4 regions of the Azonexus hydrophilus genome follow, and region 3 is predicted to be linked to each of the others. Evidence: riboswitches for the same ligand, from Rfam matches in the RefSeq annotation. Region 3 holds a riboswitch; each other region holds the start of a gene.

Region 1 (4,150 bases), 1.1 Mb from region 3:
GCGGCGAGCAGGGCGCGCAGGTCGGCGTCGGGATAGTAGGCACTCAGCAAGGGTTGCAGGTTCGCCACCCAGGCCGCTTCGGGCAAGGATTGCGTGCGGTAGCCGGCGTGCACCAGCGCGGCGGTGACGTTTTCCAGGCTGCGCGGCACATTGAGGAAGGAGGCGCCGAAATTGCTGCCGCCGGCCGGATAGTTGTACACCATCAGCGCCAGCTTTTTCTCCGCCGGCGGCTTGCGCTGCAGCGCGACCTGCCGCGCGGCGCGGGCGATCAGCGCATCGGCCTGGCGCTCGATCAGTTCGACCGGCCGTTGATCGTCGGGATGGGCGGCAACGATCAGCGGATCAATGGCGCCTGCCGCCTCCGGCTGGAACAGGTAAAAGGGCGTGTCGGCCAGACGCAGGCCGGTCGCATCGTTCTGCCAGGCGGCGGTATCGCCATGGCGATAGGGCAAGGCCGACAGCAGCGGCACTTGCCAGCGCGCCAGCAGGGTCTGCAGGTCGGCGCCTTTCGACACCAGCTGGTGCAGCACCAGTAAGGCCGGGTGCGCCGTTTCCGGGCCGCTGTCGCGGCGGTCCGCACGCGCCACCAGCAACTGGCGCAGGCCACCGGCATCGAGTTGCTGACCGAAGACCGCATAGGCTGCCAGCCCGTGCGCGTCGAAGCGGCGCAACCAGGCGTCGAGCCAGGCTGTTTCGCCATTGACGAAATGATGGCGATGGACGAGCACCGCCACTGCCGGTCGCGGATCGCGACGCCAGGCTTGCAGGGCGTCGACGTCGGCCAGGAAGTCCGGTGCGTCCGGATGGTAGAGCCCCTGGCGCGGCCAGGGGCGCGGCGCCGGCAGGTCAGCCGCAGCTTGCGCTTCGCTCATGCCGGCGAGACGGCGGGTGGCCAGGGTCAGCGCGGCGCGGATGTTGCCTTCGCCGCCATGGCGCAGGTAATCGGCCAGCCGATCAGACGCGGCAACCGACTCGGGGCCAATCCAGACCACCGGCACCTTGACCGCCCCAGGCGGCAGCAAGTCGGCCAGCAGTGCCTGCGGCATCGCATGCGGCGCATCGACCCACAGCATGTCGGCACTGCCGGCCGCCGCCAGCAGGCGCTGGCGCTGCGCCGGGCGTTCGCTCTCCGGCAGGGTCAGCGGCGTATCGAAATGCCGGAACCGCCAGCCATTCGCCTGCGCCAGGCGTTCGACCAGGGCGGTGCGGGCCTTGGGCGTGATGTCGGCAGTCACCCACAACAGTTCGCGCGCCTGCGCGGCACCCGCCAGGCAGACGAGCAGCAGCCATCCCAGCCAGCGCATCATGGCTTGGCGGCCGGGCCGTCTTCCGGAACGTAGATGATGCTGCCGTCGCGCAAGCGGTAGGCAACGCCGGCCCGCACGCCCTCACCTTCGCCGCTGTCGCCGGTGCCCTGGTAGCGGATTTCCTGGCCGTTTTCCGGAATCGCCAGTTCCACCGGCGCCCCCGGATCACCAGCCGACGACAGATTGACCGCCGCCAGCAGGGCGACGACCAGAACGAGAAAGACATCGACCAGGTTGATCGACGACAGCATCGGGTCGTCGTCATCCTCTTCCAGGATGTTGAAATGCTTGAGGCTCACGCCAGGCCCTCCCGGCGCTTGCGAATGGCCAGCAGTTCGCCGAGCAGCCAGCGACGGCGCAGGGAATACAGGACCAGGCCGATGGCCGCCGCCGTCAGCGCCAGCACGACGCCGGCAAAGGCGTCGCTGAACACCGCCAGCGCAGCGCTGCCGTTGCCGCTGGCAACGCCGTGCAGGGCCGGGCCGAGCGGGATCATGGTGGCGATCAGGCCGAGCATCGGCGTCACCCGGCTGAGCAGGCGGAGCGGCTCAAGCCGGCGCAGGACGATCAGCTCGATCTCGTCGAACGCCAGTTCCGGTGCGTCAGGCAGACTGCGGAAGGCCGGCGAACGCCGCTGCCAGGCTTCGACCAGCACGGCACCGCTCATCCACAGGGCGTAGACCAGCGCCGCCGCCAGCAGCCAGAGAATCGGCGTCAGCAGCAACTGGGTGAGTTGGGTAAAGCCGGCCTCCAGCATCAGAACACCAGCGCCGGGAAACGCGGACGGATGGTCTGGGTCTTTTTCGCGCCAGCGCTCTCCAGGCGGACCCGCAACTGCTTGAGCCCCGGGTGGTCGCGGAAAGCACTGAAGCTTAGCGACTTGAGCGCTTCGGGCTGGGCGCATTCGAAGCGGATTTCGTGCACCAGGTTGGCAATATCGACCTTGGGATCGACTTCGCCCAGCGCCGGTTCGGTGCGACTGCCACTCAGCTTGCACTGGGCTTCGGCCGGCGGCTCGACAAAGCGCAGCGGGTCGGCGACACGTTCGACGAAGGCCTGCCAGACCTGCTGCTGTTTTTCGTTGCGGGGCGGATAGTCGTAGCCGAGATAGGCTTCCAGCGGCACATCGAGGCGCACTGTCAGCGCCGTGCCGTCAACACTGACCTGGACATTGCCGTGACCGTGGGTGTGGTTGCCGTGAGCCAGAGCAAGCGGGGAAAAACAGGCAGCCGCCGTGAACAGGGCGCACGCCGCCACACGCGTAGGGATTTTTGACATGGGAAGAAGTTCCGGAATGACGCCCTGCCGACCTCCCCGTCGACATCAGGCATTACGGCCCGGCGCATGCGCGGACCACCCTGTTGGCCGGTATCCGGGCTGGTGGATCTTGCCTTCACCGCCTTCCCGGGATGCGTTGCATCGCCAGTGGCTGCAAGGTGAAAGCTGGACGCGGACGTCCATCCACTTACCGTTGCGGGGGCAGCGCTGGTTGGATCTGCCTGACGGCCAATCTCCCAGCTTCCCGTTTAACCGCGCCTGCCGAGGCATGCGCGAGCACCAACGGGCGGATGTTAGCACAGCCTGCCAAAAGACACTTGACGCCAAATGAATTATTAACAATAATTCTCATTCAGTAGCCAGCAAGCCGCGTTTCCGGCCAGCCAGCCAGTTTCCCCGAACCGACTGGAGCGCCCCTCATGGAACACGCCGACATGCCCCTCGAACTCAGGCTGGCTGCCGTCATCCACCTGTTGTCCTCGTCAGCCCTGCGCGGCGCCACCTTCCACAAGACCGAAGCCTTGCGCACTCATCTGCGCAGCGTGGCCGACAGCGCCGACCTCAATCCCTACCTGAAGAGCACGCTGCAGGAAGTCCTCGGCGGCTGGGAGGCGGTGCACTGCCACCCCGCTTCGGTTCCGGTCGACTGCTACCCGCTGGCCCACCCCGGCTGCCAGACCCACTGACATCAATCACAGTACGAGAGAGAGTAATCATGTCCCGTTATACCGGCCCCCGCCTCAAAGTCCTGCGCGCCCTCGGCGTCGATCTGCCGGGGCTGTCACGCAAATCGATGCAGGAACGCAACCAGCCGCCCGGCCAGCACGGCGCCCGCAAAGTCACCTCGCGCAAGTCCGAATTCGGCCTGCAACTGATGGAAAAACAAAAGCTGCGCTACAACTACGGCCTGAGCGAACGCCAGCTGCGCCGCGCCGTTGCCGATGCCAAGAAGGATCGTGGTGCTACCGGCAACAAGCTGGTCGAACTGCTCGAACGTCGGCTCGACAACATGGTCTTCCGCGCGGGTTTCGCGCCGACCATTCCGGCCGCGCGCCAACTGGTCAGCCACGGTCATTTCCAGCTCAACGGCAAGCGCGTGACCATTCCTTCGATCCGCCTGCGCATCGGCGACGCCTTCGGCCCGACCGAGGCCGGACGTAAGATCGATCTGGTAAGGGCTACGCTGGAAGAGCCGGCGCTGGAGCGCCCACAATGGATCACCTTCGATGACGCGACGACCTGCGCCCGCCTGACCCACCTGCCCGACGGCGACGCGGCGCCCTTCCCACTCGACCTGCAGCGTGTGGTCGAGTACTACGCCACCCGGATGTAATCCCTCGAGGAGCCCATCATGGAACCGAGCAAACAGACTCTGCGCATTCCTTTCCTGCATGCCAACGGTCCGCGCCCGACCTTGCGTCTCAAGCCCGAACAAGCCGCCGCCCGGGCCGCAAGCTGCGCAGTCCAGTGCATCGCCAGCAAAGCCCTGTTTGGCGAATGCAACGAAATCTGCATCCGCCACAGCGGCAGCGAGTACCGCCTGCGCATCACCCGCCAGGGCAAGC
Region 2 (4,150 bases), 1.4 Mb from region 3:
CTCGGTGCTTGGGCACCAGCGGCACGTCGTTGCCGGTGACATTGTTCCCGCCGTAGCTGCCGTCGCGGAAGCGCGCCTGGGTATGGGTGTAGCGGGCGGCGAGATCAACGCCGGCGGTGACCTGCAGGCGGCCTTCGAGCTCAATGCCGCGGTGGCGGGTGGCATCGAGGTTGATGTTCGAGAAGGTCGGTGCGAAATAGTGGATTTCGTTGCTGATATCCATCTCGAACAGACTGGCGCCGAAGCTGGCGCCAGCCCCCTGCCAGCGGGCGCCGATCTCGCGGTCGAGCGAGCGTTGAGGCTTTAACAGCGTCGGACAAGGTGCCGTCCAGCAGCGGTTCTCGTCGATGTTGGCGATGCGGAAGCTGCGCCCGATCCGGCCGTAAGCCGAGAAGCCGGCGCCGAGTTCCTGCTGCACTGCGAGTTCGTAGGCCGACAGGCTGTGCCGCTCGCTGGCGTCACGCGGCACCAGGCGCTCGTGCTGCGTCTGGCGGACGCTCTCCCGGCGTCCGCCGAGGCTGATCCGGGTGCCACTGGCGGCCAGGTGCAGGTCGTTACGCAGGTAGAAGGCTTGGTTCTTCTGCTTGCCCGATTCGTCGAGGGCGCTCATGAAACCGGTGGCGGCGGTGTCGTTGTCGTAGGTCCAGTGGCTCCAGTCGGCGCCGACGGTCAGGTTGTAGAGCACCTGGTCGAAACGGGTCTGCCAGAGCACGCGCGGCGAGACCGTGGTGACGCCGACGTCGGTCTTGGCCAGTGTGCTGCCCCAGGCGGTGTTGTTGAACATGTCGGCACGCTTGTCGCGGCGGGCGATGTCGAGCGCCAGCGTCAGTTCGCCGAGGCGCCGTTCGCCGCGCAGCGAGAAACGCTGGCTGCGGCTGTCGAAATAATCGTCCGGGGTCGCCGCGCCGCGGCGGTCGCTGCGCAGTTGCGCTTCGCTGCGGGCGCCCGGCAGGCGTGAGTTCTGGTCGTCGGCGCTGAAGGCGAGGGCGACGAAGCCGTCGCGGTCGCCGAAGCGCAGTTCGCCGCTAGCGGTGTCGAGTTCGCTGCGGTTGTTGTCGCGGTAGTTGTCGGTACGCAGGCGCTGCGCGTTGAGGCGCAGACCCCAGCGTTCGCCGCCGGCGCGGAAACCGCCGCGCAGATCGCTCAGGTCATGGCTGCCGACGCGGGCCGAGACGTTACCGGAGAGCGGCGCGCCGAGCGCCGAGCGGGTGATGATGTTGATCGTGCCGCTGCTCGCGCCGCTGCCGTAAAGCACGGAACCGGACCCGCGGAGGATCTCGATGCGTTCGATGCTGTCGAGCGGGATCGCCGACAGGCGGGCGCTGACCAGTTCGTTCTCCGAAATGCGCTGGCCGTCGACCAGGACCAGCGTGTTCTGGTCGCCGGTCATGCCGAAGCCGCGCAGGTCGAGCGGCGAATCCGGCGTGCCGACGAAGTTGATGCGGCTATGTACACCGCCGAGTTTGTTCAGAACTTCACCGACGGTGGTTGCCGCACTGTTTCGGATTTCGTCTGCGGTGATCACCTGGGCGGCGATCGGATTTTCCTGTTGGCTTGATTCGAAGCGGGTAGCGGTGACGACGATGGTGTCGAGCGTCTGGGCGGCAAGATTGCCGGCGAACAAGGCGAGCAGCGTGGCTGCCACGGGTTTGAGGCGGATGTGCATTGGTTTTCCCCTGCCGGCAGCGTCCCCGCATGCCGGTGTGCTTGGTTGAGGTGAAGCGCGTGGGGAATGGGCTGACGGGCGGCCGTGGCCGCTTCCCCGCGGCACTTCGCTGGTCGTCGCAGGCCGGTCTCCGGGCTGGCAAGTCTTGACGCGTCGCCTTCCCGGGCAGAACCCAGTGGCCTTGTGACGCGCCCGCACTCGCTTACCGTTGCGGGGGCAGCAGCGGCTTTGTCCGAGGACGCACCGCTTTCCCGTTTCACCGTGGCGGAAAACCGCCGACGGCACCTGAAACGCTCATAATTATAGCGGATCGAAACGACACTGCCATGTCTTGCTTTTGTCTATATTTAGTCGCTTGCCGCTTCTCATCTACTGCATGTAGTGATTTTTGTTGACTGGCGGCAAGCGAAAGGCATAAACTCCGTCGCGTTGATGGTTCCCCGCAAGGGGATTAAAACGGGAATCCGGTGCCGGATCTGACGATCCGAATCCCGGGGCTGCCCCCGCAACTGTAACCGGCGAGCGTTTCGCCACCCCATGCCACTGGATGCGTCCGGGAAGGCGGGTGAAACGCGTTGAGCCGGGAGCCAGGAGACCTGCCGCAACGTGTCCTTTTCATTTTCCTTTGGGGCGGGGTGTCCCTGGTGAGAGGTTTTGCGTGAGCGTTTCGTCTCTTGTCGTCCGTGCTTGTCCGTTGTCGCCGTCCGTCGGCACAGCGTTGCGCGGCCGCGTCACGCGCCAGCCATGTTCCGCCCCCCGAACCGGAGCATTGCCGTGTCCTCGAACGTCCTCGCGCACATTTCCGACTTGTCCGCCCACAGTGCCGCCGCGCTGCAGGTGATCCGCCGTCATGGCGCGGTCGTCGAATTCCATCCCGAGAAGATTTCCGTTGCCCTGACCAAGGCTTTCCTGGCCGTCGAGGGGAGCCAGAGCGCGACCTCGTCGCGGGTGCGCGAACTGGTTGCGCGGCTGACCGAAACGGTCGTGCGTTCGCTGACCCGCCGCCTGCCGGACGGTGGCCGGGTGCATATCGAGGATATCCAGGACCAGGTCGAACTGGCGCTGATGCGCTCCGGCGAGCACGACGTCGCCCGCGCCTATGTGCTCTACCGCGAGCGGCGCGCCGCCGAGCGGGCCGCGCTGGCCGAAGTCCAGGGCGTGCCCGAGCTGCATGTGACGGTCGATGGCGAGCGCCGGCCGCTCGATGTCGCAGGTTTGCTGAAAACCTGCGAAACGGCGTGTGCCGGGCTGGGGGAGGGCGTTTCGCCGCGGACCATCCTCGATCACGCGCTGAAGAACCTGTACGACGGTGTTGCGCTGGCCGACGTCAAGCAGGCGCTGGTGCTCGCCGCGCGTACGCTGATCGAGCGCGAACCCGGTTACGACTACGCCACCGCCCGCCTGCTGCTGGCCAGCCTGGTCGAGGAAGCGGCCGGGCCGGAAGCGGCGCAGGATGAGGCCGTCGAAGCAACTTACTTCCCGGTCTTCGTCGAACGCGGCGTGATTGCCGAACTGCTCGACCCGCGCCTCAAGGATTACGACCTCGACCGCCTGGCCGCCGCGCTCAAGCCCGAGCGCAACCAGTTGTTCGGCTACCTCGGCCTGCAGACGTTGTACGACCGCTATTTCCTGCACATCGACGGCCGTCGCATCGAAACGCCGCAGCTTTTCTTCATGCGCGTGGCGATGGGCCTGGCCTTGAACGAAATCGACCGCGAAGCGCGCGCCATCGAGTTCTACGACCTGATTTCCAGCTTCGACTTCATGTGCTCGACGCCTACGCTGTTCAACAGCGGCACCCTGCATTCGCAACTGTCGTCCTGCTACCTGACCACGGTGGCCGACGACCTCGACGGCATCTACCAGTCGATCAAGGAAAACGCCCTGCTGCAGAAGTACGCCGGCGGGCTGGGCAACGACTGGACACCGGTGCGCGCGCTGGGCAGCCGGATCAAGGGCACCAACGGCCAGAGCCAGGGCGTCATTCCGTTTTTGAAGGTGGTCAACGACACGGCGGTCGCCGTGAACCAGGGCGGCAAGCGCAAGGGCGCCGTCTGCGCTTACCTGGAAACCTGGCACCTGGACATCGAGGAATTCCTCGAACTGCGCAAGAACACCGGCGACGAGCGCCGCCGCACGCACGACATGAACACCGCCAACTGGATTCCCGACCTGTTCATGCAGCGCGTAATTGCCGGTGGCGAGTGGACGCTGTTCTCGCCGGTCGATACGCCCGACCTGCACGAAAAATCCGGGCGCGCCTTCGTCGAGGCGTATGAAGCCTACGAAGCCAGGGCTGCCGCCGGCCAGTTGAAGCTGCACAAGAAGATTCCCGCCGTGCAGTTGTGGCGCAAGATGCTGACCATGCTGTTCGAGACCGGGCACCCGTGGATCACCTTCAAGGACGCCTGCAACCTGCGCTCGCCGCAGCAGCACGTCGGCGTCGTGCATTCGAGCAACCTCTGTACCGAGATCACGCTGAAC
Region 3 (4,150 bases):
AACCAGCGAACCGCCAAAGGTACCAAGCACCAAACCCGGCGCCATGGTCCGGACAATATCCCAACGCACTGCTCCGTGCGCATGGTGGGCGCGCATGCTGGAAATCGATGTAAACACGATCGTCGCCATCGAAGTACCCAGGGCCAAGTGCATGACATGGTCGGTTGGAAAGCTCTGGGCAACAAACAACATGTACATGAAGGGCACCAGCGTCAGACCGCCACCGACACCAAACAAACCGGCGACAAAACCACCAAAAATGCCCAGCAAGGGATACGTTAGCCACCAAATCGTCATGATCGGAGATATTCGTTGAAGCTGACAACCAAAAATGAAAACAGGTGGCAGAAGCTGCCACCTGTTTGGTAAAAGTCCCCGCGAGTGCCGTCAGGCCGGCATCCTGAACCTGGGTTCAGAGTGGCTGCTTTCCTTCCGCATCAGGCACATTCGACGAAGAACGCGCACAACAGCGGAGTCTTGGTCCGCAACCGATGCCAATCAGCATTGGTTCAAGGAATATATGGCCTTAACAAACACCGCAGGGAACACTCGGCGGGCAATCCCGCAGCGACTCAGAGATCCAGTTGCTGCTGGGGTGCCAGCACGGCATCGAGCCGTGCTCCCATGTCTTCGATTCTACGCTTCGTGTCGGTCGACGCAAGCGCTTCTTCGGCAGCCTCGCCAGCCGGCGCCGCCAGGCGTTCGTGGGCGATGTTCAGCGCGGCCATCACCGCCACGCGTTCGGCGATGGTGCTCTTGGTCTTCTGGGCGATTTCGCGCATCTTGTTGTCGACCAGATCAACCGCTGCCAGCAGCGCATCGCGCTCCTCCGGCCGGCAGGCAACGCGGTATTCGCGGCCCATGATCTTGACGTCGAGGAAATTCTGCTCGGCACTCATCTCAGGCATCCTCGGGCAGCTTGTCCATCAGGCCTTCCAGCCGCTCGCGGGCAGCCGTCATCGTCGAGCGCAAGTGCAGACGCTCGGCCTCGGCCGTGGCTATCTGGTTCTTCAGGACTTCGTTCTCGGCACGCAACTGGTGCACCAGGGCGACGACCTGATCGATCTTGGCTTCGAGCGCTTCGAATTCGCTATTCATGGCGCGCACTATAGAGGGACAAATGCTGCCCGGTCAAGGACTAAGCAGCTATTTTCAAAGTGTTTTATCGGCTGTCGACGCCATTGGCATTCGCATCTCCCGGCCAGGCGCGCTAGAATGCGCGCCGTGTCAGGTGCTGCGCGCGGTTTTCACCAAGCGCAGTTAAACGGGAAAGCGGTGCGTCTCCAACGAGACCAAGCCGCTGCTGCCCCCGCAACGGTAAGCAAGTGCGGGCGTATCACGAAGCCACTGGGGAAACCTGGGAAGGCGATACGTCAAGACTTGTGAGCCCGGATACCGGCCTTGCACACCTAGCGGAAGTACCACGGGGTGGTGGTGCCGGTTCCTGACCAGCCCTCTCCCCTGCGCACTTCCTTGTCAATGCATTCCGGCATGCGGGGACGCCTGCCGGAAAGGGGAAATCCATGAACTCACGTTTGAAGCCGCTGGCGGTATTGTTACCGCTCGCTTTTTGCCAACCACTGCAGGCCACGGAGCAGCTTGCCAGCCTCGACACCATGGTGGTCACCGCGACACGCCAGCCGATGCGGGTCAGCGAAGTGTTGACCGATGTCAGCGTGATCGAGCGCAACGAGATTGAAGCCGCCGGCCACACCAATCTCGAACAGATCCTGGCTGCCCAGCCGGGCATACAGATCGTTGCCAACGGCAGCTGGGGCGCCGAATCATCGCTGCTCATCCGAGGCACTAACGGCAAACACGCCCTGCTTCTTGTCGATGGCATGCGAATGGGCTCGGCAACTAACGGGAACGTTTCCTGGTCTCGCATTCCCGTTGCGCAGATTGAACGCATCGAGATCATCCGCGGTCCAGCCTCCGCAATGTACGGCAGTGACGCCATCGGCGGCGTGGTCCAGATCTTCACCCGACGCAGCGAAGAAACCTTTCATTTCTCCGCCGAAGCCGGTGCCGGTAACTACGGTACGCAAAATGGCAGTGTGAGCATGTCTGGCAAACAGAATGGCTGGAACTATGGCGCAACCGTGTCTCACGAGAGCACCAAGGGCTTCAACAGTCGCCCCTGGACAACTACAGCCAACCCGGACAAGGATGGTTTTCACAACCTCGCGGCATCGGCGCGTCTGGGTTATACCTTCGCTCCGGGCCATGAAGTGCTGCTGTCGGCACTTCATGCGGACGGAATGAGCCGTTATGACGGCAGTGGCGCTACCAACGACTGGGTGAGCAAGACCCGGAACGGCAACGGCTCCTTGGTATTGAAAAACAAGATCAACCCGAACTGGAACAGCACACTCACATTCGGGCGCAGCAACGATTATTCCGACAACCTGCGTAACGGTTTGTTCGATAGCCGGTTCAACACCGATCAGAATCTGTATTCGTGGCAACACGACCTGAATACTCGCTGGGGCAATCTTCTGGTCGGACTGGAAAGCACGCGACAATCCATCACGACGTCGGACAACTACGCGGAAAAAACACGCCAAAACGATTCCGTTCAACTGGGCTGGAACCGCGGCTTTGGCCAACATCGCCTGCAGGGAAGCATTCGCCATGATGACGACTCGCTTTTCGGTGACAAGACCACCGGCTCCCTTGCTTATGGCTATCGTCTAACGCCCAATTGGCGAGCCAGTGCCAGTATTGGCACGGCGTTCAAAGCGCCTACGTTCAACGATCTCTATTACCCCCTGAAAAGCGGCTACATCGGGAACCCGGACGTACGTCCAGAATCAGCAGTAAACCGCGAAATAACGATTCACCATGAAGCCGGAAATCACGCTCTGTCACTGACCTGGTATCTCAACCACATCAAGGACATGATCTCCTGGACCCAGGTCGGCGCAGTCACCACCCCGACCAATATCGACACCGCCAGAATTGAAGGCGCCACTTTGAACTGGCAAGGCAGACTGCGCGGCTTCGATCTGGCCTTCAATTACGACTGGCTAGACGCAAAAGACCAGAAGAACAGCAGGCAATTGCCCAGGCGCGCCCGGCATTCGGCCAACGCTTCAGCTGGGCAGGAGATTGGTCCATGGAACTGGCGAACCGAATTCCAGTTCACTGGCAAACGTCATGAGTATCCGTCCACCGGCCCGAAAGTGGATATGGGCAGCTATACACTGGTCAACCTCTACGCCGCCTACCGCTTTGCCCCGGCCTGGAGCGTATTTGCCCGCGTCAACAACCTCTTTGACCGGGACTATATACTCGTCAACACCTACGCCACCCCGGGGCGCAACGCCTTCATCGGCATCCGCTACAGTCCGAAATAATCCATGCCCACCCGCCGCCGTGCCTTCCTGATTCTCTCCGCGCTCAGCCTGCTGGCGCTGGCGAGTTTCGCCTTGGCCCTGTCGGCGGGCAGCCTCAAGGTGCCGCTGCCCGACATCGTCGCCGCGTTGTTCGGGCACGGCGACGGGGCGGCTGACATGGTCGTGCAATTGCGCCTGCCACGGGCACTCGCCGGCTTCGCCTGCGGCGGCTTGCTGGCGCTGGCCGGGGCGCTGATGCAGGTGCTGCTGCGCAATCCGCTGGCCGATCCTTACGTGCTCGGTATCTCGGGCGGGGCCGGCGTCGGCGCCATGTTCGGCATCCTGATCGGGCTGCCGCTGCTGGCCGTCGACGGACTCGCCTTTGCCGGCGCGCTCGGTGCCATGTTCCTGGTCTTCGGGCTGGCGCATGGCGACGGTAGCTGGACGCAGACCCGCCTGCTGCTCACCGGCGTCATCGTCGCCGCCGGCTGCGGCGCGCTGATTGCCCTGATGCTGTCGATTGCCGACGAAGGCAAGCTGCACGGCATGCTGTTCTGGCTGATGGGCGACCTTGGGCAGACCTTCACCTGGTGGCCGGCGGCACTGGCGCTGGTGGTCGCACTGGCCTGCGCGATGCCGTTCGCCCGCGAACTCAACCTGCTGTCGCGCGGCCTGATGCAGGCCCAGGCGCTGGGCGTGGCGGTGGGGCGGCTACGCTACACGGTTTATCTGCTGGCTTCGGTGGCCACCGCCGCCTCGGTGACCACGGCCGGCTCAATCGGTTTCGTCGGTCTGGTCGTCCCGCACCTGGT
Region 4 (4,150 bases), 320 kb from region 3:
GAAGGCAGCGATGGTGCCATAATTACGGCCTTTTTTCACGGGTTTGCACGCATGATAGGCAACGCGCTGATGGTCCAGGGAACGACGTCCGACGCCGGCAAATCGACGCTGGTCGCGGCGCTGTGCCGGATTCTGAAGCGGCGTGGGGTACGCGTGGCGCCGTTCAAACCGCAGAACATGGCGCTCAATTCGGCGGTTACCGTCGACGGTGGCGAGATCGGCCGGGCGCAGGCGTTGCAGGCGCTGGCCTGCGGTCTCGAAGCGCATACCGATTTCAACCCGGTGCTGTTGAAGCCGACCACCGACCGCAAGGCGCAGGTGATCATCCACGGCAAGGTCGCCACCGACCTCGACGCCAAGGCCTACCACGACTACAAGCCGCGGGCGATGGGCGCGGTGCTCGAATCCTGGGGCCGGCTGACCGCGCAATACGATTGCGTGCTGGTCGAGGGCGCCGGTTCGCCGGCCGAGATCAACCTGCGTGACCGCGACATCGCCAACATGGGCTTCGCCGAAGCGGTCGATTGCCCGGTGATCATCGTCGCCGACATCGACCGCGGCGGCGTCTTCGCCCATCTGGTCGGCACGCTGGAGCTGCTGTCGGCGTCCGAGCAGGCGCGCGTCGTCGGCTTCGTCATCAACCGTTTCCGTGGTGACATCGCGTTGCTCGAACCCGGTCTGGCCTGGCTGGAGCAGCGCACCGGCAAGCCGGTGCTCGGCGTGCTGCCCTACCTGCACGGCTTGATGCTCGACGCCGAGGACGCAATCGCGACATCCACGGTCGACGGCAAGAAAACAGCAAAAATCCGCGTCGTCGCGCCGGCCTACCCGCGTACTTCCAACCATAACGACCTCGATCCACTGCGCCTGCACCCGCAGGTCGATTTCCGCTGGATCGCGCCGGGCGAAGCTTTGCCGCCGGCCGATCTGATCGTCCTGCCCGGTTCCAAGGCGGTGCGCGCCGACCTCGACTGGCTGCGCGTCCATGGCCACGACCGCGCCATCGCCCGCCACCTGCGCTACGGCGGCAAGGTGATCGGCCTGTGCGGTGGCTACCAGATGCTCGGCCGCAGCATCGCCGATCCGCTCGGTCTCGAAGGCAAGCCGGGAACGACGCCCGGCCTTGGCTTCCTGGCGGTGGACACGACGCTGGAAACGGAGAAGCAGCTGCGCAATGTGAGCGGCCACTTGCATCTCGAAGGCCGGCCGGTGATGACCGGCTACGAAATCCACCTCGGCGTCACCCAGGGCGATGGCTTGACGTGGGCTGCCGTACAGCTGGCCGACGGCCGTGCCGATGGTGCTATCTCGGCCGACGATCAAGTTCTCGGTACTTACTGCCACGGCGTTTTCGACCATCCCGAGGCCTTGGCTGCATTGTTGCGCTGGGCCGGTGCCGGCGAGGTCGATCACGTCGACTTTGCCGCCCGCCGCGAAGCCGATCTCGACCGCCTGGCCGATTCGGTCGAGGCGGCGCTCGCCTGGGAAAAGCTCAGGCCCTGGCTGGCGCTGCCTTGAGCGTCAGCGGCAGGCCGGCGGCGACCAGCGTCACCTGATCGCAGACTGCCGCGACGCGCTGGTTGAGCCGCCCCTGTTCATCGGCGAACAGCCGCGAAACCGGGTGCATCGGCACGATGCCCCAGCCGACCTCGTTGGAGACCAGGATGATGCGGCCGGGTAGTTGCGGCAGCGTCTCGATCAGCGCCGCCGTTTCACCGGCGAACAACGGGCAGTCGACGGCCTCGCCGGCTTCGGCCTGGGCGGCAGCGCGGCCGGCGAAAAGCAGATTGGAGAGCCACAGCGTCAGGCAGTCGACCAGGAGGCAGGTGTCGGGCGCCGCCAGTTCGCGCAGGCGGGCGGACAGGTGCAACGGCTCCTCGACGCAGCCCCAGTCGGCCGGGCGGCGTTCACGGTGGTGGGCGATGCGGCGCGCCATCTCGCCGTCGCGCGATTCGGCGGTGGCGACATAGACGACCCGGAGGCCGGATTCGAGAGCGCGTTGCTCGGCATGGCGGCTCTTGCCCGAACGGGCGCCGCCGAGGATCAGTTCATTCATGGCCACCATTGTATAATCAGCGCGTTCGACAAAACGGAACCCGGTGCGAGACAACTCTATTCCGGGGCGGGCCCGCCGCTGTAACCGGGGACGGCCGCTGCACGATGCCACTACGCAGGGAAACAGACCTGCCGGGAAGGCGCAGCGGATCGGACGATCCGGAAGCCAGAAGACCTGTCGGACATCTTCATTTTGAAGCCTGTGGACAAGGGCTTCGCGACTGCGTTGGCCAAACGTCGTCGCGAGGCCCTTTCGCTTTTGGAGAATCGGATGCATTCGTTCGCAATCACCGCCCCGGACCGGGGCATGGAAAATTCGCTCAAGCACAAGGTCGACCGCAAGACCAAGCCGCCCGGCTCGCTCGGCCAGCTGGAGGCGCTGGCGGTGCGCATCGGCCTGATCCAGCAGACGCTGACGCCGTCGCTCGACCGGCCGCAGATGCTGGTCTTCGCCGGCGATCACGGCGCGGCCAAGGCCGGCGTCTCGGCCTATCCGCAGGACGTGACCTGGCAGATGGTCGAGAACTTCCTCGCCGGCGGCGCGGCAATCAATGTTTTCTGCCGGCAGAACGGTCTCGGCCTGTCGGTGGTCGATGCCGGGGTCGCCCATGATTTCGGCGGTCCGCGTGAAGGCCTGATCGATCTCAAGGTGGCGCCGGGCACGGCCAATTACCTGGAATCCCCGGCGATGACGGCGGCGCAGTGCGCGCAGGCCATCGAGCAGGGCGCCGGCGTGGTCTTCGGCCTGGCGGCAGCCGGCTGCAAGGTGGTCGGTTTCGGCGAAATGGGCATCGGCAACACCGCCTCGGCGTCCTTGATCACCCACTGCCTGACCGGCGTGCCGCTGGCTGATTGCGTCGGGCGCGGCACCGGTCTCGACGACGCCGGGCTGGCGCGCAAGCAGGCGCTGCTGGAGCAGGCGCTGACCCGTTATCGCGTCGCTGGCGGCGGCGACGACGCCTTTGCCGTGCTCGCGGAGTTCGGCGGGTTCGAGATCGCGACCATGGTCGGCGCTATGCTGGCGGCGGCGGAAGCGAAGATGGTGCTGCTCATCGACGGCTTCATCGTCGGTTCTGCGGCGTTGGTCGCCGCGCGCCTGGAACCGGCCTTGCTTGACTACTGCGTCTTCTGCCACCGTTCGGCCGAGCCCGGCCACCGTGCGCAGTTGCAGGCGCTGCGCGCCGAACCGCTGCTCGACCTGGGCCTGCGCCTGGGTGAGGGGACCGGCGCCGCGCTGGCTTTCCCGCTGGCCCAGGCGGCAGTCGCCTTCCTCAACGAGATGGCCAGCTTCGAGTCGGCCGGCGTCGCCGGCTAGCCATGTTGCGCCGCGAGCTCGACTACTTCCTCGGCGCCGTCCGTTTCTTCACGCGGCTGCCGGTGCCTGTCTGGGTCGGCCATTCGGCTGAAGCGCTGAACCACTCGGCGCGCTGGTTTCCGGCGGTCGGCCTGGTTGTCGGCGGCATTGCCGCGCTGGTCTACCTGGCCGCGCTGCAGTTCTGGCCGCAGCCGGTCGCCGTGCTGCTGGCGATGGCGGCAACGCTGTACGCCACCGGCGCCTTCCACGAGGACGGCCTGTCCGACACCGCCGACGGTCTTGGCGGCGGCTGGGACAAGTCGCGCATCCTGGCGATCATGAAGGATTCGCGGGTCGGCAGTTACGGCGTGGTTGCGCTGTGGCTGGGGCTGACCGGCAAGTTCGTGCTGCTCGCGGCGCTCGATCCGGCACTGGTGCCGGCGGCGCTGCTCGCCGGTCATGCCGGGTCGCGCGGCTGTGCGACGCTGCTGCTGGCGAGCATGGACTACGCGCGCGACGACGCGCAGTCCAAAGCCAGGCCGCTGGCCCAGCGGCTGGCGCCGGGGGCATTGCTGTTCGCCCTGGCATTCGCGCTGGCGCCGCTACTCTGGCTGCCCTGGCAACAGGCAGTGGTCGGGCTGCTGTTCGCGTTGCTGGCGACGGCCTGGCTGGCGGCCAAGTTCCGCCGCTGGCTGGGCGGTTATACCGGCGACTGCCTGGGTGCCACCCAGCAGCTTGCCGAAATCGCCTTCTACCTCGGGCTGCTCGCGCAATGGCCGCGCTGACGCTGTACCTGGTGCG

What was found. Region 3 has a riboswitch for cobalamin ahead of AADV58_RS02455 (TonB-dependent receptor domain-containing protein). Riboswitches for the same ligand answer to the same signal wherever they lie in the genome.
Region 1: another riboswitch for cobalamin. It lies ahead of AADV58_RS13375 (ZrgA family zinc uptake protein); the one in region 3 lies ahead of AADV58_RS02455 (TonB-dependent receptor domain-containing protein).
Region 2: another riboswitch for cobalamin. It lies ahead of AADV58_RS09270 (TonB-dependent receptor); the one in region 3 lies ahead of AADV58_RS02455 (TonB-dependent receptor domain-containing protein).
Region 4: another riboswitch for cobalamin. It lies ahead of cobT (nicotinate-nucleotide--dimethylbenzimidazole phosphoribosyltransferase); the one in region 3 lies ahead of AADV58_RS02455 (TonB-dependent receptor domain-containing protein).

Annotation. Positions count from the first base shown of each region.
Region 1 covers NZ_CP151406.1:2,775,930-2,780,079, forward strand. Annotated here, with positions in the region: gene cobN (cobaltochelatase subunit CobN) at 1-1,307, opposite strand, end outside; gene AADV58_RS13365 (DUF2149 domain-containing protein) at 1,304-1,606, opposite strand; gene AADV58_RS13370 (hypothetical protein) at 1,603-2,064, opposite strand; gene AADV58_RS13375 (ZrgA family zinc uptake protein) at 2,064-2,585, opposite strand; cobalamin riboswitch at 2,654-2,884, opposite strand; gene AADV58_RS13380 (hypothetical protein) at 3,005-3,271, shown strand; gene rpsD (30S ribosomal protein S4) at 3,301-3,918, shown strand; gene hemP (hemin uptake protein HemP) at 3,937-4,150, shown strand, end outside.
Region 2 covers NZ_CP151406.1:1,931,800-1,935,949, forward strand. Annotated here, with positions in the region: gene AADV58_RS09270 (TonB-dependent receptor) at 1-1,666, opposite strand, end outside; cobalamin riboswitch at 1,771-1,970, opposite strand; cobalamin riboswitch at 2,082-2,284, shown strand; gene AADV58_RS09275 (ribonucleoside-diphosphate reductase subunit alpha) at 2,441-4,150, shown strand, end outside.
Region 3 covers NZ_CP151406.1:502,092-506,241, reverse strand. Annotated here, with positions in the region: gene AADV58_RS02475 (sulfite exporter TauE/SafE family protein) at 1-297, opposite strand, end outside; RNA gene ssrS (6S RNA) at 369-548, opposite strand; gene AADV58_RS02465 (cell division protein ZapA) at 573-899, opposite strand; gene AADV58_RS02460 (hypothetical protein) at 901-1,098, opposite strand; cobalamin riboswitch at 1,213-1,418, shown strand; gene AADV58_RS02455 (TonB-dependent receptor domain-containing protein) at 1,524-3,359, shown strand; gene AADV58_RS02450 (iron ABC transporter permease) at 3,363-4,150, shown strand, end outside.
Region 4 covers NZ_CP151406.1:178,875-183,024, reverse strand. Annotated here, with positions in the region: gene AADV58_RS00830 (cobyric acid synthase) at 52-1,518, shown strand; gene cobU (bifunctional adenosylcobinamide kinase/adenosylcobinamide-phosphate guanylyltransferase) at 1,493-2,056, opposite strand; cobalamin riboswitch at 2,062-2,252, shown strand; gene cobT (nicotinate-nucleotide--dimethylbenzimidazole phosphoribosyltransferase) at 2,327-3,370, shown strand; gene AADV58_RS00815 (adenosylcobinamide-GDP ribazoletransferase) at 3,373-4,134, shown strand; gene cobC (alpha-ribazole phosphatase family protein) at 4,146-4,150, shown strand, end outside.